Regions from separate parts of the Laceyella tengchongensis genome, predicted to be linked through region 1. Evidence: riboswitches for the same ligand, from Rfam matches in the RefSeq annotation. Region 1 holds a riboswitch; each other region holds the start of a gene.
What was found. Region 1 has a riboswitch for S-adenosylmethionine ahead of QQZ12_RS02035 (Na+/H+ antiporter NhaC family protein). Riboswitches for the same ligand answer to the same signal wherever they lie in the genome.

Region 1 (10,354 bases):
CCATCAGGCAAATCCGTCAACCGGTCAACAGCTTTTTTGTCGTATTGAATTGAAATAAAGATCAATACAACCCCTGGCCCTTTTCTCACGAAAAGATCCAGGGGTTTGTCATCAAGCTCACCCCTTGTTAAGGGGTCTTATTCATTGTGTTAGAAAGAGTATAAGATTTTTTTCAAGTCAGGCATTACGCCGATCTTATCAGTAGACGGATTGGCTGATGGGGTTCCAAACTGAGGATTGCTCAGGATGCTCCGCAAGGTGGCCGGAGAGTAATGGCTCTGATATTTGGCGTAAGCGGCCCCTTGTACGGCGACAGCTGCACCGGCCACAATGGGTGAAGCACCGGAAGTTCCATTGAAACTGGTGGTATAACGATTGGTCTCACCCAAGTTGCCATAAGTGGTGTCAATGTTTTCTCCCCAACCGTAGCAATCAATGCGGCTGCCGTAGTTGGAGAATGACAAGCGTTTATGCACGGTGCCGGAACTGGCGGCGCCCACCATGATCGCTCCCGAATCACGGAAATCGGGACTGTTGCGGTTTAACACGTATTTGCCCTGACTATCCTTATATGCATCCAAGTCGTTGGCGCCGTTGCCGGCCGCTTCTACGATCGTGATGCCTCGATCCGTTCCCGTGCGAATGGCGTCAAAGACAGCCGGCTCCACTTCCACGGGCAAATACGTATTGTAGCCCGGCGCGGTTGTTTGAGCTTCCAACAGCAGCACATCGCCTGGCTTCATGGTATTGACCGCGCTCAAAATAGCGTCCGCAGTGCTGTATGTGGATTGGGTGCGCCACTGTGACACGACTTTGGCCGTGGCGTTGGGGGTGATGCCGATATCGCCGAGGGTATTATCCACCGCCACCACTTCACCCAGCACGGCAGTGCCATGGCTGTGGTACGCTTTGTTCACCCCGGAGATCAGCTGGATTCTTTTGGCTGCCAGATCTTCGTGGTTCAATTCCCACCCTTGCTCCAAATCGACAAAAGTGATGCCACTGCCGTCCCCGCCGGCTTTGGTCCAAGCAAAATGGGCGTCTATCCCTTCTGGGGCCGGCTTCAGATATCCTTGGTTTCCCGAGCGAGGGTCATCTTGGGGAGTGACTGCTGGTGGTTGCACTGGAGTGCCTTCGACATAAGCCAATTCCACCAAGGAAGAACGTTCATACTGCTTGGCTAATTGCTCGGCATCCATTCCTTTGGGAACCGTTACCGCATAATATTGCATCAGATCGGGACTTGCCTGTTTGGCATGGATCATGTTGTGCAAGCGGTTCGGCTCGATGGAACGGAACAAGCGCTCCATCTTTAAGTTGGGCAGGGAAGCGGTTTTGTCTTTCGCACGGATCGTTTTTTCCACGCCATCTTGGTAGGATGGGACGAGGTGATCTTTGAGTTTGACAACAACCCGTTTTTGGTGTGGTTGTGATTCATTCGCCGCAACAGAAGATTGGCCGCCACCCATGATGGTGAGGACGGACGTGCACAGCAAGACGGCGGTCGACAGCGACAGCCATTTGAACCTATTTTTTCTCATGATGTTCCCTCTCTCTGATGTGGATTCACGGGTGATGAAACACTAGGGGTGTCTGGCAAATCAAGTTGGTAGGGAAGAAGCGGCGGAAAAACCTTTTCTCGAGGAGCGCCTTGCCACGCGTGAAAGAAAATGGTTTTGGAGCCGCTGGCCTATTCATCAGACACACTCTAATCACAAATGCCTGTAGCCTGCGGGCATAGCGGTGTTGTTGGGTGCGTTGAAACCTCGGCTTTTCACCCCCGAAAATATATGCTAATGACGTAATATATTTAATTTTATATCAAATAATTTAATTCATCTATTATTTGAACGGATCATAAGATTGATTAATTTAGTTGGTTGCACACCGGCAGTGGGCTGTGGTTCGGTAAGGAAAAGGCCTAGAAGTCGCAGTTATTGGCCAAGGGCAAGGGGGATGACTCCGGGAAGAGAAATGAAGCGGGTGAAAGGGGATGCTGTATGCGTAATGGGTTGAAGATTGCGGTGATCGGCGGGGGCTCAAGCTACACGCCGGAGCTGATCGATGGGCTCATCAAGGGGCAGCATGAATTGCCGGTGAAAGAGGTCTGGCTGGTGGATGTGGAAGAAGGGAAAGAAAAGCTTGCGATCATTGGGCGTCTTGCCCAGCGCATGGTGTACAAGGCGGGAGCGCCGATAACGATTCATTGGACATTGGATCGCCAAGCGGCGCTCAAAGACGCTGCTTTCGTCATCACCCAGTTTCGGGTGGGCGGGTTGGCGGCACGGATCAAAGATGAAACGATTCCTTTAAAATATGATGTAATCGGACAAGAGACCAATGGGCCCGGCGGTCTGTTTAAAGCCTTGCGCACCATTCCGGTGATCCTGGACATTTGCGAAGAGATGGAGGTATTGTGCCCGGAGGCTTGGCTGATCAACTTTACCAATCCGGCGGGGATTGTGACAGAAGCGGTGTTGCGGCATAGCCGGATCAACAAAGTGATCGGCTTGTGCAACGGCCCGATCAGCATCAGCAGGGGGATCGCCATGGCGCTCAATGTGGAGCCAGCACGGGTGCGCATCGACTTCGCCGGTTTGAATCACATGTCCTACGGTTTGAAGACCACCCTTGATGGAGAGGACATTTCTAGACGGGTGATTGCTATGCTGGCCGGGCGCGGCGAAGATGGACAGACGATCCGGCAATTGACTGGTGTCGAGTGGGTGCCGGAGTTTGTGGAAGCGCTAGGGGTGATTCCTTGCGGTTATCATCGATATTATTATCAACCGCGCACCATGCTGGCCGCGATGAAGCGAGAAGCGGCACAAACCGGCACCCGGGCGGAGGTGGTCAAACGGCTGGAGGACGAACTGTTTGCGTTGTACCAAGATTCTAATCTGAACGTCAAACCGAAGCAATTGGAGGGGCGTGGCGGTGCCTATTATAGTGAAGCGGCGGTGCAGTTGATGCGTTCCATCTACACCGATAAGCGGGACATTCAGGTGGTTAACACCCGCAATCAGGGTGCGATTGCCGGCATCCCTGATGAGTCAGCGGTGGAAGTGAGTTGCGTCATCACCAGAGAAGGTCCACGCCCACTCGTGATGGGTGAGTTGCCGGTTGCCGTCCGCGGATTGGTGCAACAGATCAAATCGTTTGAGCGCGTCACTGTCGACGCCGCTGTGTCAGGAGATTATCGCACAGCGTTGTTGGCGATGGTCATCAATCCGTTGGTGCCTTCGGATGCGGTCGCCAAGCAGATCTTGGATGAGTTGTTGGAGGCGCATCGGGCTTATTTGCCGCGTTTCTTTGGTGATTGAGGAAGGCTCAAACCAAAAGAAAACCCCACCTTTGTCATGAGGTGGGGTAAATATTATTGGTTGGCCGGCAATGTTGTTTTTTGTACAGCGGGTTGGACTCCCTTGGCCCGTGGATAGCCGACCAAAATGGAGATTGCTGCGCAGATGCCGATCAACAGCGGATAAACATTGTACTGCATGATGGACAGCGGGGAGATCGAAGCCACACCCGCGGCCACGAGCAGTTGCGGGCCGTACGGGATCAAGCCCTGGATGCAACAGGAGAAAATATCCAGCAAGCTGGCTGATTTGCGGCGGTCGATCTCATACCGTTCGGCGATTTCTTTGGCCAGCGGCCCGGCAATGATGATGGAGATGGTGTTGTTGGCGATGGCCAGATTGGTGGCCGAAACCAAGCCGGCAATGCCGAATTCAGCGCCTTTTTTCGAACGGATGTTGCGGGTGATCGCCTGCAACAAGAAGTCAATACCACCATGGTGACGGATTAATTCCACCATGCCCCCGATCAGGAGAACCAATATGGAGAGTTCTTGCATTCCGGCAAAGCCGGTGCCGATCTCTTTGATGAAGCTCATCAGGGTGTATGAACCGTCCAACAGGCCGATGGCTCCGGCAAACGCAATTCCGCCCGTCAATACGAGTAGCACATTGACGCCGGCCAACGCCGCGATCAATACAGCCAAGTAAGGCAATGTTTTAACCCATGCCACTTGGTCGGTGGCGACATGGCTTTGTCCACCCAGCGTTAAGAAGGTGAGGATGGCTACAGTAACCAGGGCGGCGGGCAACACGATGAAAAAGTTCACTTTGAACTTATCTTTCATATTGACGTTTTGCGAGTTGACCGCGGCGATCGTCGTGTCGGAAATGACAGACAAATTATCCCCGAACATAGCACCACCGATCACGGCCGCAATGGCCAAGGCCACCGGAATGTCTGTCTGCCCGCTGATGCCGACGCCGATGGGCGCCAGAGCTACAATCGTCCCCATGGAAGTCCCCATCGACAGGGAGATGAAGCAGGCAATCACAAACATACCGACGATCAGCAGGTTTTGCGGTAGAATGGAAAGAGCTAAGTTGACGGTGGCGTCGACAGCTCCCATCCCTTTGGCTACTGAAGAAAAAGCGCCGGAGAGCAGAAAAATAATCACCATCAAGATGATGTTGTCGTGTCCAGCTCCACGGCAGAAAAGCGCCGTTTTTTCGTTTAAGGATAAGGAACGGTTCATCAGAAATGCCACACCGGACGCGATCAGGACGGCGACCAACACGGGGAATTTGGTGAAGTCCCCGGTCACTAGCCCGGCGCCGGCGAACAAGGCCAGAAATATGGCAAAGGGCAACAATGCCCATGGATTGGCTTGTTTCATGCTTATAACCCCTTTCTGTGGTTGGAAACGGAAAACTGAAAAGACCCCTTCTACACACAACAGGAAGAAGAGGTCTTATGGTTATAAGCACACTCTTCTTATCTGCCAAGCTAATCGCTTGCTGGATTTGGCACAGCACTCTCCATGAGAAGAGTCCGTTGCCGAGGTTTCCCAGGGCCAGTCCCTCCGCCTCTCTTGATAAGAAGACGATCTTACTTATTCCGTTTTTACATGCATACGAACTGCGTGTCGATTTCCTTATGCCATAGTAAAATGATTATATGTAAATGTCAACGATTTGTTGGTTGTCAGGTTTTGGTTGAAAGGGGGGATTCACAAATGACAGGACATCAACGTCAGATATTGGACGAGTTGCGGCACATAGAGGAAAAACACGGGGTCAAGATTTTGTATGCCTGTGAATCGGGCAGTCGGGCGTGGGGTTTCCCATCTCAGAATAGCGACTATGATGTGCGTTTTCTCTATGTCCATCCCGTTGCTTGGTATTTATCCATCGAGGAGAAACGGGATGTGATCGAATGCCCTATTCACGACATGCTCGACATCAACGGTTGGGAGTTGCGCAAAGCGCTGAAGCTGTTTAAAAAGTCCAATCCCCCGTTGCTGGAGTGGCTTTACTCCCCGATCCAATACCACGAAGCGTACACCGTAGCAGAGCGCTTGCGGCAGCTTGCGCAAAAGGCGTTTTCCCCACGTGCTGCCATTTATCACTACCTACATATGGCCAAGGGCAATTTTCGTGGGTATCTGACAGGGGAACGCGTGAAAATCAAAAAATATTTTTATGTACTGCGCCCGGTATTGGGCTGTTTATGGATTCAGAAGCACCAGACGATGCCGCCGCTTGTATTTGAGCAGTTGGTGGAGGAACTGATTCCGGAGGGGAGCCGGCTTCGTGCCGACATTGACGCCTTGTTGGTCCGCAAAAAAGCGGGTGACGAGTTGGACGTAGGGGCGCGGGTGGAAAGCATTCACGCTTTTCTGGAGGAACAGATCGCGCATCTTGAAAAACTGGCCGGGGAAATGCCGGTGGCCGAAGGGGTGTCGACGGCGCAATTGGACGAGCTATTTCGCTCCGCATTAGACGAAGTGTGGAGCGCAACGGGACAGTTTGGGGCGAAGTAAATGCACCCGTTTAGAAAAATCGTTTTGAAACGGTTTGGAATTGACGTATAATAAAATTACTGAGTGCATATACTGGAGCGTCGGCGCCACCATCTCCCGAAACCATGACTTTTCGGTCGTGCGGAAATCGATGTGCGGGTCCAACACCCTGGCACAGGATAGGGAATGGGGCGCCGCTATTTATCTTTTGAAGCAAAAAAGGTTAAACCCTTGATGCTCATTGCGAGCATGACAGTCCTTGAGCGAAAAGCCGAGCTGTGCCTCGAGATGGTCTACCACGGCCCGTTTGGGATTGTGCGAACGGTTGGTGACGGCTTTTTCGTAGTGTCCGTTGCGGACATAGGCAATCGCCCCGGCCAGGACATCCGCCATTTGTAAAGGTGTTTGGGTGCCGTCTCGCGATTCGACGCGGCGTACCACAATCAAGGGATAGGCAATGGGTTGCTTGGCCCCTGAGGGGAGCTGCCGAATGAGCTGGATATAGTCGGCGGCCATTTTCCGGTTCAAATAATATTCCAAATCCTGCAACCTTCCGGGTACGGAGTTGCTTTTGCGATCCAAAAAGATGTCATAATGATGCTCAGGAGCCAACCATTTATAGATCAACCAGAAAAACATTTTGTAAAAATGCGTTTCTTTGTTATCGCCAGCTTTTACGTTTTTTTTGTCCGACATGTCTACGATGAGGGCTCGAAACTTTAAGTTTCCTTGCCTCATGTGCTTGATAAACAGATTGATGAATGCGATATATGCATCTCGATGGTATTTTTTCATTTCATTCCAGTGAAACTCGCGGTTAAATCCAAGTTGCCGCCGCATGCGAGCAACATCCGCCTCTAACGCTTTGTACGTGTCCGCGCGTTGCCAAATAGTGCCCAACACCATGTATTTGTGAGCATTCTGACTGCTTTCATCTCCCCAAATCACGATTAGGCTCAAAGTGATCGGCTCCGTTTCACAGGTTATATACTGATTATATATTCTTTCAATTGTTATTTGAATAATCAATCTTTTATCTCTGTCAAAGATCTTGCTTTTGCGCAATGAAGGTGCCCCGCCCCGGTTGCTTGATGCGAGAGAAATTTTCTCTCCCCAACCGGTTGCGGGGTTTATTGATGTTTGCCGGTGCCCAACCGCACAAATGGCCACACATGGGCGGTTACGCTGGAAGCATAATGGCATAGGGGTTTTTCGTCTAAGGCGGGAAGCTGGATGGAGGTTGGCAAAGTGTTGGCGTGAATAACCCCTTCCGCTGGCTGCAAAGGCCAAGGGGCATGGCGAATATCCCCGCGGTGGAGGGCGCCACGGATGATTAGGTATTGCGAGTAACGCGCAGTCAGCCAATCGGCCAGTGATCCCGGTTGGATGGGCGCGGGTCTGGGGGATTGGTGCATTTGCGCCGCAAATCGGGCCGCCGGTGTGAACAGGTTTGGCCGTTCACAGATGAGGGAAGTGTGTTGGCCATGCGCGGTGAAACGTAAGCGAGACGGAAGGTAGGGCAGGCGCCACATCATCCGGGCGGCCAGGGCGTGCAACCAGCTGCTGACATCGCAACTCAAAAAGAAGACGCCGGGTTCTCCGTCATACGTCACATATGTACGCAAATTGAGTTGCAGATACGAAGAGAGGCCTGGCATGGGCGGTAGAAACCGCAACCGCTCATGTTGTACCCGAAAGGCCACGATGCTGATCCATGCGGTGCCGTCACGGCAATCCAATGAAAGTGGAGCAGGGATGTGCAGTTGCAGGGCGGCGGCGGGGATAGGCCAATGAAAGAACCAGACATCAGCTAACGTCTGGGCAATGAGCCAAGGTTGGGGAGGGGTTGGTGGGGGCTTAAGGTGATGGTTCATTGTTGTCAGTCTCCTTCTTCATGCGTGGATATTCGTAGTATGGAGAAGGAGCAAGGTTCCCATGCGCTTTAAGAACGGGTGGTTGGAGAGTCGGTGAAGAGGAGCCGTTCGATCTTGGGGATGAAAAATTGGATGAAGGGCCCGCACAAGAAGGTGTAAATAAATGTTCCCAAGCCGAGTGGACCATGCAACACCAAGGCGAACAACAAGGCACTGCCGTCGATCACTGTTTTGGAGGCGGTGAGGCTCATCGCATATCGTTCAGTCAGTATATACATCAACTGATCAGCGGGGGTCAAGGCGTATTTGCTTTGCACATAGATGGATATGCCGATAGTTGCGAGCAAAAAACCTCCCCAAAAAATGAGCACTTGGTAGAAAAGTTGGACGGGATGAAAATCTAATGTGTCCAACCAAAAGTCAATGCAAAAGCCCAAAACAACAATAGTTAGCAAGGACAGTGGATTGGGCGTTTTTTTGGACAGAAACGCGTTTAGCAACGTAATCAGCACCCCGCAGGTGATGAGCCAGGACCCGACGGTGAAGCCGATCCATTCCGACATCGCCACAAAGAACCCATTCCACGCGTCAGCACCCAATTCAGAGCGCAAGATCAAGGAAATGCCGAGCGATTTGATAATTAAGCCGCAGATATATGAGAGGCTTCTCGTCATTGTTTTACCCATGGCATACCAACCTTACGGAGAGATTTGTTCTAATATATGTGTACAAGTTATCTGGCAGAAGTGTAAGTTGGCTTTTTTGTAAGGAGCGGAGCAGGCGCGCTACAGATGTTCCTTCAATTGGGTTTGATGGAAAATATTTGAAAAATGATGATTTCTGAATTATAATTCAAGTGCGAAACGCAATTTTTCGCGATGTATCCTTGTTATTGTAATGATCAACTTTGTCATTTTAAGGAGGAATAAAAAGTGTTTGTGATGCACTTGCGGGGAGAAAAGGACCGCGTTTTGCCGTTTGTAGGGGAGTTGCAACAAAAGCCACATGTGACAGTCGTTGATGCTGAGATGGAGAAAGAGGGGGAGATGGTGCAGCTGTCATTAACGGTCGATCACCAGCCGCGCAAGCGTGTGCAGGTGATTCGGCTTCATACCGAATCAGGCGCAGTGGTGCCTATCCCACTGATGGATGTGATGCAGGTGGAATGGGAAGAAGGAAAACATTTATTCTGCGGATGGTCATATGACATTTTTGGAACATCGCGCAACAGGAGAGGATGAGGATGGCTGAGATCTGTTTTTGGTATGATCGGTCGCGGGAGCGGTTGGTGATCCGTCATTGCCCCACGGGAGAGATGCGCGTGATACATAAGTTGCAGCCGATGATCCGGTTTTTGTCGGCTTATGGAATCAGGGAGTTGGAAGAGGCGGTTGCTCCCTGCCATGGGGATGACCGGTTGCATTTGTTCAAACGGATGCAAGTGCATCAGTTGAAGCGGTAGGAGAGGTGTGGACGGTGTGGTTGGTTTCGTCGGTGCTTACTTTGCTTGGAGGGATGGGTTCCGTTTATTATGTGTGCTTGTTGGGCAAATGGCTGGAGGAAGAGCGTATGGGCAAGCGGGAAGCTAGCTTAAGCATCTTGGCGGGATTGTGCCTCCATGTCGCCATAGCGACGGCCGGCCGGGGATTGCAAGCCGTTTTTTCGATTCAGGCAGAAACCGTGATGTGGTTGACCCATGGCGGTATGATGCTGTCGCTTTGCACCAGTGTCATGACGCTCCATTGTTTGCGGCGGAAGTGCGGGTGACAGCCGAATTTAGTTGTTGTCAGTAGCGTTCGCAATTTGGACACATGTACTTAAGAAAGATTTAATCTCTGTTTATCAGGGGTTTAGAGATGAGGGTTATGATGGCATGGATAAGAGATTGAAAGGGGAAACAACATGAAATTACAGGCGAGTTACGGCCCTGTGTTCCTACGAATTGGTCTGGGTCTCATTTTTCTTATTCATGGTGCGCAGAAATGGATGGGCATGGAACAGACGATTGGATTTTTCGGCCAGGAAGGCATCCCGATGGCTTCGTTCACGGCTTACGCGGTAGCGGGCTTGGAGGTGTTGATCGGGGTAGCTTTCATCCTTGGGCTGTTCACTTCTATCGCTGCAGGGGTCGCGGTTGCGATCATGGCAGGGGCGATCTTGTTTGTGAACGGGAGCAAAGGATTTGCAGGCGGGTATGAATATGACTTGTTGATTCTGCTCACCGCCGCGTCGCTCCTATTTACTGGGCCTGGTGCACTAAAAGTACCCATCGGCAAAGATTGAGCACCTCGATCCCCATCCATGCTGTTTTCGACAAATGGCGGAGTCCATATGGGCGGCCGTCTTTTTTCGTTTCAGGCCGCAAGAAAAACATAAAAAACCTCCCAGCCAATTTGGTTGGGAGGTTTTGCTTTCATGGCAGCCAGCACCTCAAACCCCAACAGCTGCGAACTGCCCTCGGTCAGGAAAGTCAGAGCTGGGTTTTGTCGATCACTGAAGGCTAAGCCCTAAACACTAGGTTAGAAGAGCACTGAGCACGTGAACACTGGCCGCCAAACGACTGCCTACTGGGCAGCTTAGCTCACTGAGCACTCAATCTTTTAAGAGGAGTCCATGATATGGAACTATCTTGAAAGGATAGTCATATCAAAGGACCCTA
Region 2 (10,354 bases), on a different contig from region 1:
CTCTGGTAGCGGGAAACCGAGTCGCCCCAGCACTTCCACCAATGCCGTTTCAATCCGCAACAAGGCCTCGGCCGACTGTTTGGGCTGAGAGGCGGATGTCCGGGTCAAGCTCCGCTCATACTCCGCAAACGTCCCCTCGAAATAAACGGCGCGCTGATCTTCAATGATGATCAAGCGTTCAGCCACCTCCCGGAGCAAATGGCGGTCATGCGAAGCGAACAGCAACGTTCCCGGATAACTTTTGAGCACCCGTTCCAACTCCTCGCGCGCAAACAGATCCAAGAAATTGGTTGGTTCATCCAACACCAGCACATTGGACTCACTCAAAAACACTTTGGCCAACGCCGCCTTCACCCGCTCGCCGCCGCTGAGCACGCTCACCGGCTTGTGCACCTCCTCACGTCGAAACAACAGCCGAGCGAGTACCGTGCGGATCATGGTCTCATCATACCGGCTGGATGCCCGCACATTCTCCAAAATCGATTTTCTTTCATCCAACACATTGAGTTGTTGCTGGAAAAAGCCGATTTTCGCCGCCGAGGCCCAAGCAACCCCAGGCGCGCGGGAAACCAGCAGCTGAAGCAATGTCGATTTGCCCGCACCATTGGCACCAATCACGCCCACCTTCGCTCCCGTCGGAATCGCGCACCGAAGCGGCGCAAACAGGCCTGGTTTGCCGACTTGCTCCAGTCGCAACACCACCTTGCTCCCGATGGGATGGTGATGGCTGGCATCAAATTGCACATGCGGCAACTCGCGCGGCTTTTCTTTCTCTTCCAAGCGGGCTTCATCCAACGTGAACAACAACCGCTCACCCAACCACTTATTCACATTCGCCGCTTCTAGCAAAAACAAAAAAAATCCTCCCTTCGCTCTCAGAGAGGATTCATGCCATATCCGTTTAACGGCATGCACGAAAAGCCCATCGCCTGGCAGGTAGGTATAAACCAGCCAAGCAACGCGCCAGTGATGCTCGTGCAATAACGAAAAATGGACAGGCGAATCCCGCTCCGAAAACACTGAGTAATTGATTCCTCAATGATTGGTTTCGATTAGCGAGATACATTGTCCATTGTTCGCATACCGTTCCTTTCCTTCAATTTGTCATTTATTATAACCCTCCCAAACGCGCTCCGTCAACGAACAGCAAAGCGATCGGGCAAAAGGCAAACCTTACAGAAGCAAGAACGATAAAAAGCGATGCGCTAGGAGTTTCAAGGCTAAAGCGTCAGCCGCAACACCTTGAGGGACCCGTCTTCCCGCTCAACTTGAAAGCTGAGCCGCTCGTATAAGCCGAGCACCGGGTTATCTTTATGCACGGCGACCGAAAGCGACTGAAAGCCCTCCATGCGGGCTTGATTAACCAACCGGGTAATCAGGTAGCGCCCAATCCCTTGATTGCGATACTCTGGCGAAACAGCCGCAATCAGCTCTGGCGTCTTCTCATCAAGAAAAGCGAGCCCCGGGCGGTCTTGTGTGAATTGGCGGAACCACACCGCACCAATCGGCTTTTTTTCTTTCTTTAATAAAACGATAAAGCCGATATCCACCCGTTTTCCCCAATCTGCGAGATAATGATCCATCATTTGTTCGCGTTCGTTTCCATAAAACTCCATCGCCAACTCCAAGAATTCCTTTAACACAGGTGCATCAGCAGGTTTAATCGTGCGAAAAACGAGTTCCATGTCATGTTCATCCCTTTCATGTCATTGCACCAAACCACTAGAATATTAAATAATTTTATTCGACTTTTATATAGATTAACCCTGCTAAACATTTATAAAATGTAGAAAAATACCCAATCATCCATTTCAATGCACCTGACTTGCCCTAACTGCTTCTTTGCATCCGTTGCCCTAAGGGCTCTTCCCCGGAATTCACTAAAAGGCGGGCGACAACCAGCGTGACGGCAATCGCTGCCAGCAATCGGATCAACAACAGGTAAACGACCGGAATCCCAAGCGGGACAAAAATCAAGGTGTCCTCAACTACCGCATGACAAGCGGCCAAAAAAATCATGATCAACGTCATGTCGCGCTTGGAAAAGTTGCGCTCTTCCGCCTCTTGAATGATAAGACCCGCCCCTAGAAACAAGCCAGCAAACAACCCCGTGGCCATCGCAATGGCTCCATGCCCGGAAATCGACAAGGGTTTGAGTAACGGCATAATCCACTGCGCCACCCTATCCAGAAAACCGACATCCTTGAGGGCCTGCAAAACGACCATCAACGGTAGCACAATCACCACCAGTTGCAATACACCTTCGGCCGCCACATAGAAGGCAGTGAGCAAGATATCCCCCCAGCTGTCAGCATGAGCATGCTCAACTGGCGCCACCACTCCTTGCGCAATCGGTTCTCCGCCACCGGCCCACGTCCAGTTGATGATCAAGGCCGAGACCACTGCCAGTCCCATCCGCACAGTGATCACGGCCCATGTCGCCACACCCACCCGGCGGCAAACCGCCGATTCGATAAACATGTTGTGTGAGAAGCTAAGCATGACCGCCAAGATGAACGCTTGCTTCACCGTCAAGTCAACCGCCTGCATAGCCCCTAAAGCGGCATAAAGATTCAACACATTGCCCAGCACCAGCGGAATCGCCGCTTCCCCACCCAATCCAAACACAGACATAAAGGGGGCGATGCTCTCCGTCACCCATCCCAACACGGGCGTCTGCTTAGCCACCTGAATGACAAACGCAATGGGAAGAACGATTTTGCTCAACTCCCACGACGTTTTAAGGCCAGCGCGCATCCCCTTCTTCCAATCCACGCTACGGTTCATCTTCTCCCACCCGCTCTTTCTGTTTGGCGATTCAATTTTACATCTGCACCAGTTCACACACGGCTTCCACATGCGCTGTCTGCGGAAACATATCAAACGGTTCAATCCCGGCAACCCGATACCCGCTCTTCAACAACTGCGCACAATCTTTGGCCAACGTCGCTGGATTGCAAGAAACATATACCACGCGCGGCACCTTTGTCCGCATCAGAGCCTGCAACAAAGGCTGTCCCAATCCGGTCCGTGGCGGGTCTACCACGATAACATCCGGCCGCAATCCTTCTTTGATCCACTTGGGCAAAAGCGTTTCCGCCGCACCCACGTAATATTCGGCATGGGCGATACCGTTTAATTTGGCATTCTCCTTGGCATCGGCAACGGCTTCAGGCACCGTATCCATGCCGATGACACGCTTCGCTTCAGAAGCCAACCACAAGCCGATGGTTCCCGCTCCGCAATAGGCGTCAATCACGGTTTCTGTCCCTGTCAGGCGAGCCGCTCGTTTGACCGCGTCATACAGCCGGACGGTCTGGGCGGGATTCAGCTGAAAGAAGGCCCGGGCGGATAACGCAAACGTCAATTCTCCCAATCGTTCAATCAGCTTCTCATTCCCCCACAACAGCCGGGATTCCTCTCCAAAAACAAGTGAGGTTTTATCTGGATTGTGGTTCAGCACTACGCTTTTCACTTGAGGTAGCCGTCGGGTCACTTCACGCACAAAAGCTTCTTCTTCGGGAAATGATTTCGTCCGGGTGACCAACACCAACTGGATTTCTTCTGTGGCGAAAGCAATCCGCCCCACCAGATGCCTGAGTGTGCCGCGATGTTTCCGCTCATCATAGATATCCACCCCCAACTCCTCCACCAGTCGCTTGGCTTCGTAGAGGGCTTCGTTCAGCTTGGGATGTTGCACCATGCATGCACTCGCATCAACCAATTGGTGGGAAGCGGCGGAAAACATGCCCATGGAGACTTGACCGCCCATACGCCGCAAAGGAAATTGCGCCTTGTTGCGATACGACCACGGTTCATCCATCGTGACAGTCTCGCTGATCGGCACATCTCGCAAACCAGCGTACCTGGCGAAACTCTCGGCAACCAACTCCCGCTTCAAGCGCTTCTGCATCCGGCGGTCAATGTGCTGCAATTGGCACCCACCGCACTCCCGATACACCGGACACGGCGGTTCCACCCGATAAGCCGATTTTTTCTTCACTTTTAATAGTTGGGCTTTGGCAAATTTGGGTTCCACTTGTACCACGCGGGCGACCACGATTTCACCCGGTACAGCGCCTTCCACAAAAACCACTTGCTTTTGGTAGTGGCCTATGCCCTCGCCATTGATGCCGATGCGGCGGATGGGAAGCTGGATCACCTCCCCCCGCTTCAAGCGAATCTGTTTTGCTTGCTTGGTTGACTTGTTCATCTGCCGTTTTCCTTTCCTTAATAAATGCGCTTATCCTATTGTACCCGAAACAATTTGAAAACGCAGGTCTGACGGCAGGTGATCCCTAAAAAAAGACGGCCATTAGTGGCCGCCAGACTAACTAAAAAACCGAAAGCTTGAATTCTGCCTGTTCACTGGTCGCCCGCCGCTTTAGCCAACGGCACCGCCTTAGAGCCCCATGGAACTCCTCCGCCCACAACGGGACGGTTTGCGTGCCAAGTCACTGCCAAGCTCCGCTCACGCAACAAGCGGTCCGCTTGCCCTCGCTCCCATCCGTTGGCGATCAACGCTAACCACGTCGTTTCCCCCTCTTGCGCCGCCTTCCATGCCTGCACCGATAGATCCGCCCGCTCCAGGTGCCCGACCACTTGGCCAGCCGATGCTTGCGCGGACGGAAAAGACAAGAGATGAAAGCGCGAGCCGTCTCCATCCGCACTCTCTAATAACAATGCGCGGGGAGCCGCTTTGCCGGCGGTCTGTCCCGTCAGCCGCCACAAGTTGCACAAATCCTCCACCACAGCACTGGCGGTCGGCTTCTCACCCGCCCCCTGGCCGATCAGCGTAAGATCCTGAACAAAGTCCCCCTCCACATGCACGGCATTGTACACATCGTTCACATTGGACAAGGGATGGGACAGCGGCAACAGGGTCGGGGATACCGAGCAGGACACTGGGCCGTTTTCACCATATTGTTCAGCAGAAGCGAGCAATTTAACCGCAAAACCAAGTTGATCGGCCAAGTCCAATTCGATCGGGGAGACCTGCGTGATGCCCACCCGCTGAATTTGATCGACAGGCACATGCACATCAAAAGCGAGGCGCGAGAGAATCGACAGTTTATGGGCAGCATCGATCCCCTCGACATCTGCCGTCGGGTCCGCTTCAGCGTATCCCTTTTGTTGCGCTTCTATCAATATGTCCTCATACGTACGACCTTCGTCCTTCATTTTGGTTAATATGAAGTTGGTTGTACCGTTCAATATTCCCGAAACTTTACATATGCGATTGGCCTTCAGGAAATGGGATACCGTACCGATAATCGGAATTCCGCCGCCCACACTGGCTTCATAAGCCAACTTCACACCAAACCGCTTTGCCCATGAGCGCAATTCTTCCCCATGGCGGGCCAACAACTCCTTGTTGGCGGACACAACGTGACAACCGTTTTCCATTGCCCGCCGCAAATAATCACGGGTAGGTTCGACGCCTCCCATCACTTCGATGACCACATCTACCTCGCGGGCCAGTACTTCGTCAAAACTGGTGGTCAACAACGATTGCGTTCCTTCCACTTGGCGTTCTTTGTTGATATCGCGCACCAAGATGGCCTCCACCGTTACCCACATGCCCGTGCGCCGGGCGATCACGTCTTGGTTGCTTTGAATCATCTTCCACACGCCGGTGCCTACCGTTCCCAAGCCCAACAGTGCCACTCGCACCTGTTCCATCCCAATCCCTCCAAATGATTGTGTTTGAATATAGAAAAAACCCTCTTCTAGATAAGAAGAGGGTTTTTGCACACGACGAAACCATTCTTCTTATCTCTCAGTGCTACATGTGCACTGCAGGATTTGGCACCTTCCGGTAAGGATATACCGAGGTTGCCGGGCTTCATCGGGCCAGTCCCTCCGCCACTCTGGATAAGAAAATCGTACAACCGATATCGTTTTTCCAATATTTTTATTTATTATGGGCTAACCGAGGATACTTGTCAATCATTAAAAAGAAAATGTCATTCCACAATCGTGTTGCGTAACAATCCCAACCGTTCGATCTCCAACTCTACCACATCTCCAGGTTGGAGATAAGGATGGACTTCCTCACCTAACTCCAACAAGCAGCCTGTGCCCACCGTGCCCGATCCGATCACGTCTCCAGGTACCAATTCGCACTCAGCAGACGCTCGTTCAATCATTTGCGCGAAGGTCCAATGCAAATCTTTGGTATTCCCTTTGGATAGCTCACGGCCATTGACACGCGCGCGCATCGTAAGCGACCAGCGCTCTCCGGCGCGGCAGTCTTCCAATTCATCTGTCGTCACCAACCAGGGGCCGAGCGACGTGGCGAAGTCTTTCCCTTTCGCCGGCCCAAGCCCGACCGCCACCTCTTGCAGTTGGGCGTCGCGGGCACTCCAATCATTCATGATCATGAAGCCAGCGATATGGGCAAGAGCTTCTTCGCGCTTGATGTTCTTTCCCCTTTTGCCGATGACGCAGGCAATCTCCAATTCATAGTCAAGCTGATTGGTGTACGCCGGTTTCTTCACAGGCGCTTCCGGGCCAATCACTGCCTGATGGTTGGAAAAATAAAAAACGGGGATTTCATACCACTGCGGTACCATGCCCAATCCCCGCTTTTGGCGGCATGTCCGTACATGTTCTTCAAATGCGTAGAAATCGCGCAGGCTACTCGGCGTCGCGATCGGCGCAAATAGATCCACTTCCGCCAAAGCTAATGCCACCGGTTCCCCTTCCACTTGCAAGCGCAACCAATCTCTCTGCCCCAGTGCTTGATCCAATCGTTGCAGAAAGTCGCGCTCCTGTTCGCCCCGTTGCAAAAACGTAAGCATGTCGGTGGCGAGACGATAAGGAAAGACGAGGTTTTGCGCCAACTCCATGCACTGCTGTGCCAGCCCGACATCGATCACATGCCCGTCCCGCACCCAGCCCAAACGGGCCAGCATCCCATCCTGTGATTGAATATTGAGTTCATCCGCTTTGACCATATAAGTAACCAACTTCATCCACTTTCCCTCCCCTCCTTTTTACAATATTCCAACTTTGAATCGTTTAGCAAGCGGCGAAATGATTCATCCCACCGCGAATAAAAAAACAGACTTCATTACAAAGTCTGCAAAATGGGAGCTTTGGCATTGCATGTCTCTTTGACGATTCTCTGACACGCGTCTGATGACATCAGCACCCCAAACCGTTCGCGCATCCGCCCCAATTGCAACGGCGAATCGAGCAGTTTGGAGACTTGCAGGCGAATGGTTGACGGACGCGTAATCATGGCGACGCGATGGTGCAAGAGATATTGCTGATTAGCTTCTTCCTGACCCGGGAAAGCTTCGAACAACAGCATCGGCAACTGTTTAGCAATCGCTTCAGTGATGGTCACCCCACCCGGCTTGGTGATCAAAAGGTCGGCAGCGGACATCCATATGGGTACATCGGTGCGGTACCCTTCAATCCGTATGTGCGGTGCGACAAACTGCCGGGTCAGCCGCTCAAACAATCCCCGATTCTTCCCTGTCAGCACCACCAACTGCAAATGGTCCAACTCTTGCAATTCGCCCACAACTTGTTCCAACGGTCCCAGGCCAGTGCCTCCGCCCATGACGAGCACCACCGGGCGCACGGGGGACAACCCCAACCGGCGGCACGCCTCTTGCTTGGATACATGCTCATAAAATGTGGGATTGACCGGAATGCCGGTCTCAATCAATGACAACCCGGTTTGCCACTGTATCCGCTCAAACTGATGCCAATTGGGCAATTTTTTGGGCACGCACAACACATGGGGCACGCGAGCGAGCCAAATGGGATGCAACTCATAATCCGTCACCACCCCAACCGTCGGGATCTCTTCGTAGATGTCCGGACACATGAGCAATCCGAAAGGATGGGTGGTCACAATTTTGGTTGGCTCCGTCACGCGAATCAGCTGATTCAACCTTTTGCGAATGGACCAACCCATCTTTTCAATCACTTCACTAGAAACGTATCGAATGACTTTGTTATGGTGAGTCCAATCATATAAATAATAGTATAAGGTCGGAAACTTACTTAGCATGCCGTGATATCCGGACTGCAACAGGGGATGAAAACTGTTTGGAATGAGTTGCAGCAGATCAACGACTTCCGCGGTGACGTTCGATTGTTTATTAAACTCGCACGCCAACGCTTTGGCGGCGGAGTTGTGGCCTGTCCCAAATCCCATTGTAAGCAAGAGTATGCGTTCGATGGCACTCCCCTCCTTAACCCATCTTCCCCATTATAGCGCGCTCATTTAGCGCATATATATGAATCTGTTGATTTCTTTACTAATCTTAACTAACTGTTCATACAGATTTGCCCTCATTTCCGGTTGTGAGCCAACGAGGCCTCGGCCATGCGCACCAGTTCTTTAACCATGCTTCCTCCGATGGCTCCGCCGATCTTGCCGGCGTCCTCAGCCTTCAGCTCTCCGTTCCCCCGCTCCTGAAACGGAATGCCTAATTGCTTGGCTACTTCCATACTTACGTCATCTGGGCTTGCGATATGCTTGCCCAACGCCTTGCCCATCACATTCTTCTTAAGCAAATCCATTCCCTGTCTGGCTGCGGGATTGAGCAACCGTTTTTTTCTTTTACGCGCCATCACATCCCCTCCTTGATGGATAGTCTGCGACAACACCTTGGCAAATATAAGGGGTGAACTTTTTTTATTCTACACTTTTTGTTCACAGGGCGCAAAAGCGCACACTTCGCCCCGGAATGCCGCCAAAGCAAAAAAAGCGCAACCCCATAACGGGTTGCGCTCCCCCATTATCCGCGCGCGGCGAGATAACGTTTGTTTACTTCTTCCCAGTTGACCACATTCCAGAAAGCCTCGATGTAAGCCGGACGCTTGTTTTGGTATTTGAGGTAGTAAGCGTGCTCCCATACGTCCAGGCCCAAGATCGGTGTGGCCCCTTCCATCAGCGGGCTGTCTTGGTTAGGGGTGCTGGTCACAGCTAGCTTGCCGTCTTTCACAACCAACCAAGCCCAACCGCTACCGAAGCGCTTGGTCGCCGCATCGGTGAATTGTTTCTTGAAGCTGTCGAAATCGCCGAAGGTATCTTTGATCGCTTGAGCTACTTCACCGGTCGGTTCACCGCCGCCATTTGGGCTCAAGATTTCCCAGAACAGGCTGTGGTTAGCGTGGCCACCACCGTTGTTACGAACAGCGGTGCGCACATTTTCTGGCAGTGCATCCAGGTTGGAGATCAATGCTTCCACGGAAGTAGCGCTCACTTCCACCCCTTCCAGAGCGGCGTTCAAGTTGTTCACATATGTGGCATGATGGCGGTCATGGTGGATTTCCATGGTTTGCGCGTCAATGTGCGGCTCCAAAGCATCAAAAGCGTAAGGCAATGCGGGCAGTTCGAATTTCGCCATTCCAGAACCCTCCTATGTAATATGTCCACACTCCTATTCCCCACTCAAGGGGAGAAGAGCTGCTATCATGATTGCGTCTCAATTTTTATTATGCAAAAAATCGGTGATGTTAGTCAACGAACTCACCCAAAAACTTATTTTTCTTAAGTGAACACCTTCATCAATTCGGTCACATCGTCCAGAATGTAATCCGCCCCCAGCTGCTCAAACTTGGCCCGCGCCGCCTGCCCGGTTAAACCTGTCAATGTGGCCGCAAAAGCGCAACCCATTTTTCTGGCTGCCAAAAAGTCAGCGACGGAATCCCCCACGATCAAAATCTCAGCGCCCTCTGCCAGCGGCAAAGCGCAATCGAGACACGCTTCTATGGAGGCCGACGCCCCCAAGAGAGCCTTGATATACGTATACGGTTCGGGTTTGCCGAGCGGTGCCTTTTCAGGATGGGCTTCCTCTGCGGCGATCACGTCTGATGCCGTGGCGATGTGCGACTCATCGAACAATCCGAATAGCCCCAGCTCTTTTAACGGCACTGCCGTTTCTTCAAAGGTGCGCCCGGTTCCGATGCCCACGGTAATCCCTTTCTCTTTGAGCCGCTTGAGCATCTCTCCCATCCGTTCAGGGGCGGCAATGGGAATTTCCTGTTGCAAAAATCCTACTTTTCCTGGCATGCGCACATCGACGCCTTCGCTTTTCCGGTACAATTCATCCCCCAGATACCACTCCTGATAAACGGAGTAACAGCATTCCCACAAGGCGCTGTTGCGTGAAAACTGCTTCACTTCTACGCCAAACCAATCAGAGGCTAACTCGTTGAAATAGGTGAGCAAAGCCATCTTGTCCAAATGCTCTTGCCCCACGAAAAGTTCCGGGAACCGAGCGAACTCTGGCGTGAAACCATTCTTATCTTCGCCTGCCCACTGCTGGATTCCGACAAGGGCTTCTTCCGTGATCGGCTGGCTGACAAAAGCCTTCACTTCCGTCGG
Region 3 (10,354 bases), on a different contig from region 1:
CGCACGGCTAAGCGGCAATCCGCTCAACCAGCTTCTGAGATGCGGTGTCGGCTCGGTCACCCAAGGATTGTATTCCGCATCGTCGCCCAACCCTACTCCGTCAACAAACAGCAAGAAAACAGTAATCCCCTTCACCTCCAGTCTTTTTCATTGTAACATGTGATTGTGATACAAAGGAGGAAACGAAGATGCGCTTCAGCGAGATGGACAAAGAAACCCTTACCGAAACGATTCGCCAGCTGGAACAGGAAGAGAAGTGGGCGAGAGAACACGGACTAGACAGCCAAGTTAACATCATCAGCCAAAAACGCAAACTGGCCCGCTCGTATTTGGTCGATCCCGCCACCATCCCCCCGAAACGGTGGTACGCGGTCGAAGGAGAAACGCGCCGCTTCTATGTGGATTATCTCAACGGCGTGATGGCTTGGGGGAATTGGGAAGGGACTGAAGAATTGATCGCTCTTCCATTGGCCGTGCTAAAAAGTTAATTTTTTTGGCAAATCCGGGTTAAATTTCGTCTTTTTGAACATACTACATCTAGGAGGTGTGTTTAAAAAGATGTATTATGTCATAAGAGATTCTGAAAAATTACCACCATCCATCATTCACGAGGACAACTACTTCGCCTGGTATAATCCCATGAAAAAGGATCATCAGGTGGAATTCCGCGGTACCATGAACCAATGCTACGACTTCATGGCTACCCGCTACCAACAAAGATGACATGCTTGCGTTTCGCCTAATTGTTAGAATAATCAAGCACATCCACCCAACAAAAAACCGGGGTTGCCCCGGTTTTCTATTTTTGCTGATTCAACTTTTTCTCACGCACTGGCGGCAGGATTTTCTTCATGTCCACTTTGCGCTCAATTACCCAGGTGCTTGGATCGCTCTCTTCAAACTGCTCCAGAAACTGAATCACTTCGCGGGTAATCGGCGTCGGGGTGGATGCGCCCGCCGTCACGCCCACCTTTTTCTTCCCTTTCAACCATTCGATGTTCAATTCCGTCACATCGCTGATCCGGTACGCCTCTACGCCGGCGATCTCTTTGGCCACCTGTGCCAAGCGGTTAGAATTGTTGCTGCGCGGATCTCCTACCACAATCACCAAATCCGTCTGCTTGGCTTGTTCGGCGACCGCTTCTTGCCTCTCTTGCGTTGCGAGGCAGATTTCATTGTGAATCTCGACCGTCGGGAATTTGGCACGCACTTTATTCATCAAATGCGCCGTATCCCATTGGCTCATGGTCGTTTGGTTGGTAACCAACAGCCGATCTGTGTTTAGTTCCAACTTCTCGATGTCTTCTTCCTTCTCAATCAGGTGCACGCGCCCCGGAGCGACGCCCATCGCCCCTTCCGGCTCCGGATGGTTCTTCTTGCCAATGTAGATCACTTCATATCCGTCAGCCACTTTTTCGCGAATCAAATCATGGGTGCGAGTTACATCCGGGCAAGTGGCGTCCACGATCGTCAGCCCTTTTGCCCGCGCCTTTTTGCGCACCTCTGGCGAAACTCCGTGGGCCGTGAAGATCACCGTCCCCTTGTCCACTTTATCAAGAAGCTCGAAGCGATTTTCCCCATCCAGGGTGATGATGCCTTCATCTTCAAAGGCGTCCACGACATGGCTGTTGTGGACGATCATACCCAAAATGTATATCGGACGCGGCAAGTCCAGATTTTTGGCGGCTTGTCGAGCCAAAACCATGGCATCGACCACGCCATAGCAGTATCCGCGCGGTGTGATTTTCACTACTTCCATTCCTGTTTCCCTCCCGACCCCGTTTGGTCCGAGGCATAGTCCATCTCATTATAGCTTATTCTCCAACTGGAACCAAGGGAAGGTCGCCCGGCTCTGGCCATCCCAAAAGATGGGCTGGTCTGCACGGTACATTCGCACGGGGGCATTCATAAGATACACTGTCATCACAAATGAAGGAAGTGAAAACATGGAAAGACCACAAAAACCTTACACGCCGCCAGCACCACCTGCAAAGCCGATGCCACCGATGCCGCCCATGCCACCCATGAAACCGATGCCGCCATGCCCGCCCATGAGACCTTGCCCGCCGGCGCAACCGATGCCGATGCCAATGCCCATGCCGTATCCATATCCAGGGCACCATCATATGATGCACCGTTTGCCGTGTGATCCCCATGCTTTGCGAAATCTGTATATGCAATTGAAAATCTGCCATAAGTTCGAAATGGCAATGCTGAAGTGGCATATGAAATATTGTTGTAGCCGCCGCCGTCCCCATCCCGTTCCCCCGCGTCATTGTTCTTCCTCACACGTATCTTCATCAAGACGGCACGAAAGCAGTTGCTGTTGTTAACAACCCGCCTTCCCTCCAAGCAATTCGGGAGGGCATCCTTTCTTTTTTGCACAAAAAAACCCCGCCATGCTCCGCGAGGTTTTTAAACCAATGATAAGTGCTTATAAAAAAACGGGTTCCGCCGGAGCAGAGCGGGTCCGGCGATTGTGGCCGGGTGAAGTTGCAGGCCTAGTTCTCCTTGTTTTTAATGCGTTCGCGTATGTACAGGCCCGCCAAAATAAATGAGATCAGCATGGAGAACAGCAACAGGCCATGTTCCAGAATATTCGCATACATCTCCCCGGCTTCCCTCCTTCGACTCATTCGCCTTTAAATTTATACTATATAACAGAATAAACGTAAAGATAAAGCCACTTTAATTCAAAATATGGACAATTCATCCCTGTTTCTATTCAATTATTGCTGTTGATAAAGTGAATTTTCCACTATGGAAATGATTGGTTCCAGGGGTACGACCAACATCTTACCCAGAAGACCAGCTTTCTCTCATCCGATGCAAAATCCATCTTTTTGTATGATTTTGACATCTCTTGTCTTGTTGTGTCGAATGAAAGGAATGCAACGAATGGTCGTCAAATAGTTATCCGAGAATCCAATCATTCCAATGGTTGTAGCATAAAATCTAAAAAATTGATAAAAAGTTGACACAAAATCGTTTGTCGCATCGAATGATTATGTACCTGAACTTTTTCATCTCAGTTTTGGTTTGGTTTTGGGTGTTTCCATGTTTATCCCCCCTGTAAAAACAGGGGGGATTTTTTTCTTGCCCGTACAGAACCTGTCTCCATCAGGCCCGCAAAGCAATGTGCTGACTATCGTACTGATGGATGAAGCGGATCAACTCCTCAGACATCTGCCAATATGAGAATGGAGTAATCAAGTAAATCCCGTTGAAACGGGATAATGCCACTTCCAGCAATTCCTTCGCTACCGCCACGCCTTCCCTGCGCCCTGCCGCTTTGTCTGGCTGTTGCTCCATGCGCTTTAACACTTCCGGCGAAATTTTTATCCCTGGCACTTCATTATGCAAAAATAGCGCATTGCGATACCCCGTCAACGGCATGATCCCGATGAAGATGGGAATGGGGATGTGTTTCGTCGCTTCATGCACATCGATGATTCCTTGGGCATCGTACACAGGCTGAGTCATGATGAAATCGGCTCCTGCCTCCACTTTTTTCTCCAGGCGGCGCACGGCAGCGTCCAACTGGCGCACATGCGGATTAAACGCTGCCCCGACGACAAACCGGGCTTTCTGTTTCAATTGGCGTCCAGCAAAAGAGATTCCCTCATTCAATTGCTTCACCATGCGGATCAGCTCAAACGAAGTAACATCATAGATGGAGCTAGCCCCCGGCAAGTCGCCCATCCGCGTCGGATCTCCGGTGATGACGAGGATTTGGTCGATGCCCAACGCATGAAGACCCATCAAGTGCGATTGTTGCCCCAGCAGGTTGCGGTCGCGGCAGGCGACATGGACAAGTGGCTCAATTCCCATCTTCTCTTTTAAAATCGCCCCCAAGGCCAAATTGCTCATGCGGGCAGTGGCCAAGGAGTTGTCGGCCATCGTGATCGCATCAACCCCTGCTTGGTGCAACCGGCTGGCGCCATGCAAAAAAGCGGAAATGTCCAAGTCCTTGGGTGTGTCAAATTCGCACACGATCGTCCGTTTATGGCGCACTTTCTCTACGACCGTCGGTTTGACGCGCTCGGTTATCTCCACCGCTACCGGTTGTGCTGTCTCCCGATTCTGCGGATTGCGGCGTGGCACCGGCTTTCTTCCTTTCAGGCTTTGGGCTAGCAACCGGATGTGTTCAGGGGTAGTGCCGCAACATCCCCCCAACAAGCTAACCCCTTGCTCCACCAACAACTCCGCCGTTTGTTCAAAATAGGCGGGATTAGATTTATAAGCCAACTCCCCATCGGTGATCCCTAACCGGCTGGCATTGGGAAACGCGGTGATGACCAATTGTTCTGGCACCACCGTTTTCTCCAATCCGCGCAACAATTCCATCGGCCCTAAACGGCAATTGAGACCAACTCCATCTACCCCCCGCTCAGCCAACAACTGAAACGCGGTAGAGATGGAAAACGCATCACGCGTCCGGCCCACTTCCAACATTGAAAACTGAGCCAGCAAGGGAAGTTTGGTCAGAGGACGGATCACTTCGACAGCCAACAGCATTTCCTTTACATCGAGAAATGTCTCCAACAGAATGCCATCCACCCCGGCATGCAACAGCGCCGTGGCTTGTTCTTCATACATGTCGCGGTATTCCTCTTCATCATAGGCGGGCACGCGCCCGGCACAGATGGAGCCGATCGAGCCCAAGATGTAGGCGTCATCCCCCACCGATTCCCGGGCCAAACGCACCGCTTCCCGGTTGAGGCGCGTCACTCTCCCTTCCAACCCATACCGCGTCAACCGCTCCCGGTTGGCTCCATACGTATGCGTCTCAATCACCCGCGCTCCCGCTTCATAATAAGCTTGGTGCACTCCCGCCACCAGTTTGGGGTCGCTTAGCACCAACTCTTCGGTACAATCGCCGATGGAAACGCCCTGCTGGTACAAATAAGTGGTCATTGCCCCGTCGCCCACGAGCAACTCGCTCCGCAACCGTTCAATCAAATTTGGTTTGCCCATCTATTTTCCTCCTCACACCACACTGAAATAACGGGCTTCAGGGTGCGCAAACACCATCGCCGACACCGACGCTTCTGGCTCCATCATGAACCCTTCCGTCAGCGCAACCCCGATCTCTTCCGGCTCAAGCAATCGGAACAGCTTGGCTTGGTCTTCCAGATCGGGACAAGCTGGGTATCCAAACGATACGCGAATTCCTTGATATCTGGCGGCAAATCGTTCTTTCATGGTCATGGTGACCGGGTCGGGGAAGCCCCAAGCACTACGCATCACCTGATGAATCCGTTCCGCAAACCCTTCCGCCGTCTCCAACGCCAATGCTTGCAACAAGTGGGAACGCAAGTAGTCGCCCTGCTCTTTCCACTTTTCCGCTTGCTCGCGCACTCCCAAACCGGCGGTGACGGCGAAAAAGCCGACGGTATCCATCTCTCCCGACTCCACCGGCCGCACAAAGTCAGCCAAACAGAGATAAGAGCCTTTCGTCTGTCTTGGGAAAGTAAACCGTTCAATAACCCGACTGTGATCGTTGGGGTCATAAATCAGAATCGTGTCGCCATCCGCTTGTGCCGGGAAAAACCGATAGCAACCGTGCGGACGGATCAACCGGTCGGAAATAGCCGCGGCAAACAACTCATCCACCTGAGCTTTCAATTGGCAAGCTTTCTCATCACCAGCAGCCAACAGCTCCGCCACATTCCCCTTCAGGCCCAAATGCTTGCCCAAGAGCATCTGCTCATTGATATAAGGGCGCAGTTGCGCGAGCGGCACATCCCGATACACATGTTTCTCATAGTCGGGCGGGACGAACAGCGGGGCTTGGCGGTTGATGTCGCTGACACGTCGCACAGCCACCTGCACACTCGCTTTCACTTCGGTGTTCGCCGCTTGCGATTTGACTCGCTTCGCCCGCAACTCGGCCTCCAGCGCATCCCGTTCTTCCGGATTCATCAAACGGTTTGCCAATTCAAGGCCATTCATGGCGTCTCTGGCATACAAGACCGGGCCATTGTATTCGGGAGAGATGCGGGTATCCGTAAATTTGCGTGACAGCGCCGCCCCACCGACGAGCATCGGCACATGAATATCAGCTTTTCGCAAATCCTGCGCAGTCACTACCATCTGTTGGGCAGACTTCACCAACAAGCCTGACAACCCGATCATATCTGGACGCTCACGCCGCGCTGCTTCGATCAGTTGTTCCGGCGGCACCTTGATGCCGAGGTTCACCACCTCATAACCGTTATTGGCCATGATGATTTCCACCAAATTCTTGCCGATGTCATGGACATCGCCTTTTACTGTCGCCAAGATCACTTTCCCCCTGGCATGCGTCTTCGCTTTGTCCATATGCGGCTCCAGATAAGCCACGGACGCTTTCATCACTTCGGCGCTCTGCAACACCTCGGCCACAATCAGTTGGTTGTCGTTGAACAAGCGCCCCACTTCATCCATGCCCGCCATGAGCGGCCCATTAATAATGTCAAGCGGCTTATATTTGGTCAGCGCCTCATCCAGGTCGGAAAACAGGCCGTCTTTGCTTCCCTCCACCACATAGCGCGCCAAGCGCTCCTCCAATGTCAGATGGTCTGATTGCTTTTTCTCTTCCACTTTTTTGTCTCGATAAAAGGCCGTGAATTCAGCCAGCACTGCATCGTAATTAGCTTGGTTGGTGTCAAAGAGCAATCGCTCCGCCAAACGGCGTTCCTCTTCCGAAATCGAAGCGTAGCGCTCCAGTTTTTCGGTATTCACGATGGCATAGTCCAAACCGGCTTTGGTGCATTCATACAGATAAACGGCATTAAGGACTTCGCGACCCGCCAATGGCAAGCCGAAGGAGACGTTGGACACACCCAAGATGGTGGCAGTGCCGGGAAGCGCTTCTTTGATCAGGCGGATCCCCTCCACCGTTTCCACGGCCGACCCAATGTACTGTTCATCACCTGTGCCCACGGGGAACACCAATGGATCGAAAATGATGTCCTCTGGCGCAATGCCGTATTTCTCCACCAACAATTCATACGATCGCAATGCCACTTCCAGTTTGCGCTCCCGTGAAACAGCCATGCCCTGTTCATCAATGGTTCCAACCACCACCGCGGCTCCAAATCGCTTCACCAGCGGCAACACCTCTTGGAAGCGCTCCTCGCCGTCCTCCAAGTTGATGGAATTGATCACTGCTTTGCCTTGCGTATAAGTTAATGCCCGGGCAATCACTTGGGGGTCAGTAGAGTCGATCATCAGCGGCGCTTTGACTTTCTTGGTGACAAACGACAAAAACTTCTCCATATCAGCCAATTCATCACGGTCAGGATCGGCCAGGCAGATGTCGATCACCTGGGCTCCCCCTTTCACCTGCTTGCGGGCGATCTCTGATGCTTCCTCATAACTCCCTTCCACGATCAAGCGTTTAAACTTGCGCGAACCGATAACATTGGTCCGCTCCCCAACTAAAATGGGGCGGTTGTCTTCTAAGAAAACGGCCTCAATTCCCGATACAGCGGGAGCATGTGTGGCTTGCAACTGGCGTGGTTTAATGCCAGCCAATGCTTCGCTCATCGCCCGGATGTGATCAGGCGTGGTGCCACAACAGCCCCCGGCAATATTGAGCCAACCGTTAGCCGCAAAATCGGCCATTTTACGGGCCAGCGCTTGCGGCGTTTCCAAATAGTCACCGTTTTCATCAGGCAAACCGGCATTCGGGTAGCAACTGACGGCGCATCGAGCCATCCCCGCCAGGGTGCGGATATGGTCGGTCATGAACTCGGGGCCGGTCGCGCAATTCAAGCCCACGGCAAACGGTTTGAGATGCTCGATCGACACATAAAAAGAGTCAATCGTCTGTCCCGCAAGCATGGTTCCCATCGGTTCAATCGTGCCGGAGACCATCACCGGCAAGGTGACACCTAATTCAGCGAACGCCCGCTCAATACCCACACTCCCCGCTTTGACATTTAGCGTGTCTTGCGATGTTTCCAACAAGAGAAAGTCAACGCCCCCTTGAATCAAAGCTTTTGCCTGCAAATAATAGCCTTGGGCCAGCTCGTCAAAGGTGGTGCCACCGGTCACGGACAGCGTTTTGGTAGTCGGACCCATCGCCCCGGCAACATAGCGCGGCCATTCCGGCGTTGAGAACTTGCGGCATGATTTCACCGCCAACCGCGCCGCCGCTAAGTTGATCTCTTCCGTCAATTCAGGCTTTTCATACTCTGCTAACACGATGGGAGTCGCCCCAAAGGTGTTGGTTTCTACAATATCTGCCCCCGCCGCGAAATAGGCATCGTGAATCGACTCGATGAGATCAGGGCGGGTCAGGTTCAACATCTCGTTGCACCCATCTAAGGCTTCCCCCCCAAAGTCCGCCGCCGTCAACGCAGCTTGTTGCAACATCGTCCCCATCGCGCCATCCAAGATTAGGATCTTCTCTTTCAGTCGTTCAGACACACACTGCTTGGCCATGCTGGCTCCACCCTCTCCTCAAAATAAAAAAACACCATTCATCTCCGAAAGATGAAAGGTGTTTGCCGCTCGCTTATCACTCTCATCTTTCAGAGAGAACACTCTCTGACAGGAATTAGCACCACATTGGAATAACCAACAGGTTGCCGGGCTTCATTGGGCCAGTCCCTCCGCCACTCTGGATAAGAGATTATTTTTATATCTCAATAATATAGCTATTTCGCAAAACCGTGTCAATCAAATTCACAAATACAGTTTGTTTTTGTTGAGCTCTTTTTGCGTTTGATACATCCGTTGGGTCGCTTCCTGGAATTTCGCTTCTTCACCAATTTTTTCATAACAATCTGCCAGTTCATAATAACACTGGTAGACGCGGTCTTTTAACTTATTTTTGTCCGCAATCTTGCCAGCGCTTTGGAAATATTCGATAGCATCCAGGTAATGGTTCATATTTTTCATCGCTTGCCCCAACAAGATCAGTGCCGTGCTGGTCAACAAACCATGGTGAATGCGTTCCGCCATGTCCAAAGCCTGTTTCAGTATATCTCGCGCTTGTTCCATTTTCCCTTGCATGAGATAGACTTGTCCCAACGAACAGCTCGCTTGCACCAAATCCTCTTTGTCGCTCACATGCTCTCCCAGCTCCAGCACAAACTCAAATGCAACCTCTGCATCAGCCAGTTGGCCCGCGTCTTGATAGGAGTGAGCCAGCACCGACCACAATCGGAACATCCCCCCATACTCCCTGCTACCCACGGCGATTTGGCTTCCTTCGCGGGCATAGCGGATAGCATCTTGGTAAAGCTTCATCTTGCGCAGGAGTTCTGCCCGAAGCGCATACGTCTGGAGGATCAGCTGGCGTGAGCGAATCTGCGGCAACAGAGCCCACACCTCATCGACACCACGCAATGCCTCATCGGCCCGATCCAGTTTTTGCAGATTTTCGATCCGAGCGAGCAAAAGCTTCACATGCATTTGTTCGAAAATTTCTTCTTCATCAGTTAAAGCGTCCAGCCCTCGCTCAACATATTTCAGCGCTTGCTCCCAGTCCTTGTGTTGCATACGGCATTCTGACAGACACAAGTAACTGGCCGCCTCCAAGTTGACTTTGGGGGAGTAGGGGTCCTGATAAGCGAGACGGATGGCTTCGCTCAGTTCCCTTTCTGCTTTGCGCCAATCCCGCTTGATAAAATGAATGCGCCCTTTGAGGTAGTGAATCGTCGCTTGGTGTTGAGAGGTAACCTCATCGGATAAATCGGACAACAGAGCTAAAGCGCGTTGATAGTTGCCAAGTTGGATCATGGTTTCAATCGCGGTGAATTTCACTTGCAAGCTTTCGATGCTCCCAGTGTCCTTTTCGATCATGTCGGGCACTTCACTCAGATCCAAACCCAGTTTGTTCATGAGATACAACACTTTGTCTTTGTTCACATGAGGTACGCCACGCTCGATGTTACTGATAGTGGCAGTGGAGATGTGCTGGTCAGAGAGATCTTCCAGCCGCAATCCCCGTTCCTTTCTCACTTTACGAATGTATTTGCCCACTTCACTCATTTCCAAAATGTTCATCGCGACCTATCCTTTCCGAATTCTTGTTATTTCTATATTACTCCATCTATTTCATTTTATAAAGGAATAAACATATAAATTTTTCCATATAAAGGAGTGTAATTTTTTCCAACTGCTTTATTTTTTATTTCTTACCCACGACTGCCCCCGCAATATCACATAAAAAGATAAATAATCTGAAAAAACCACAAAAAGAAACCGATTCCTTATCTCTTTCGGGACAAGAAATATTTTCCCAATACCTCTATCTTCTCCATAAAATGAATCTTTATGCCAAATTTATGTTTTTTGTTTTATTTGATCAATTGGACCAACTTTAGTGCACCATCTACCACGATGACAGAGAGACCCC

Region 2: linked by a shared signal. The riboswitch ahead of QQZ12_RS06830 (homoserine dehydrogenase) and the one ahead of QQZ12_RS02035 (Na+/H+ antiporter NhaC family protein) in region 1 are both predicted to bind S-adenosylmethionine.
Region 3: linked by a shared signal. The riboswitch ahead of metH (methionine synthase) and the one ahead of QQZ12_RS02035 (Na+/H+ antiporter NhaC family protein) in region 1 are both predicted to bind S-adenosylmethionine.

The regions. Positions count from the first base shown of each region.
Region 1 covers NZ_FXTU01000001.1:421,075-431,428, forward strand. The annotation lists partial or broken gene QQZ12_RS02025 (S8 family peptidase) at 162-1,112, opposite strand; gene QQZ12_RS02030 (6-phospho-beta-glucosidase) at 2,001-3,323, shown strand; gene QQZ12_RS02035 (Na+/H+ antiporter NhaC family protein) at 3,377-4,696, opposite strand; SAM riboswitch class I at 4,792-4,901, opposite strand; gene QQZ12_RS02040 (nucleotidyltransferase domain-containing protein) at 5,036-5,842, shown strand; gene QQZ12_RS02045 (DUF3800 domain-containing protein) at 6,023-6,781, opposite strand; gene QQZ12_RS02050 (YqjF family protein) at 6,952-7,695, opposite strand; gene QQZ12_RS02055 (YczE/YyaS/YitT family protein) at 7,764-8,381, opposite strand; gene QQZ12_RS02060 (hypothetical protein) at 8,628-8,936, shown strand; gene QQZ12_RS02065 (hypothetical protein) at 8,939-9,157, shown strand; gene QQZ12_RS02070 (hypothetical protein) at 9,172-9,462, shown strand; gene QQZ12_RS02075 (DoxX family protein) at 9,598-9,978, shown strand.
Region 2 covers NZ_FXTU01000002.1:637,792-648,145, forward strand. The annotation lists gene QQZ12_RS06810 (ATP-binding cassette domain-containing protein) at 1-855, opposite strand, end outside; gene QQZ12_RS06815 (GNAT family N-acetyltransferase) at 1,221-1,685, opposite strand; gene QQZ12_RS06820 (nucleoside recognition domain-containing protein) at 1,831-2,787, opposite strand; gene rlmD (23S rRNA (uracil(1939)-C(5))-methyltransferase RlmD) at 2,825-4,213, opposite strand; gene QQZ12_RS06830 (homoserine dehydrogenase) at 4,366-5,682, opposite strand; SAM riboswitch class I at 5,770-5,881, opposite strand; gene QQZ12_RS06835 (fumarylacetoacetate hydrolase family protein) at 5,967-6,977, opposite strand; gene QQZ12_RS06840 (MGDG synthase family glycosyltransferase) at 7,076-8,176, opposite strand; gene QQZ12_RS06845 (small, acid-soluble spore protein, alpha/beta type) at 8,314-8,595, opposite strand; gene QQZ12_RS06850 (superoxide dismutase) at 8,763-9,374, opposite strand; gene QQZ12_RS06855 (HAD family hydrolase) at 9,518-10,354, opposite strand, start outside.
Region 3 covers NZ_FXTU01000004.1:147,022-157,375, reverse strand. The annotation lists gene QQZ12_RS10205 (alkaline phosphatase family protein) at 1-114, opposite strand, end outside; gene QQZ12_RS10200 (DUF1811 family protein) at 189-488, shown strand; gene QQZ12_RS10195 (4-hydroxy-3-methylbut-2-enyl diphosphate reductase) at 800-1,759, opposite strand; gene QQZ12_RS10190 (hypothetical protein) at 1,924-2,385, opposite strand; gene QQZ12_RS10185 (bifunctional homocysteine S-methyltransferase/methylenetetrahydrofolate reductase) at 3,121-4,977, opposite strand; gene metH (methionine synthase) at 4,990-8,433, opposite strand; SAM riboswitch class I at 8,513-8,622, opposite strand; gene QQZ12_RS10175 (tetratricopeptide repeat protein) at 8,677-10,002, opposite strand; gene QQZ12_RS10170 (DUF2085 domain-containing protein) at 10,296-10,354, opposite strand, start outside.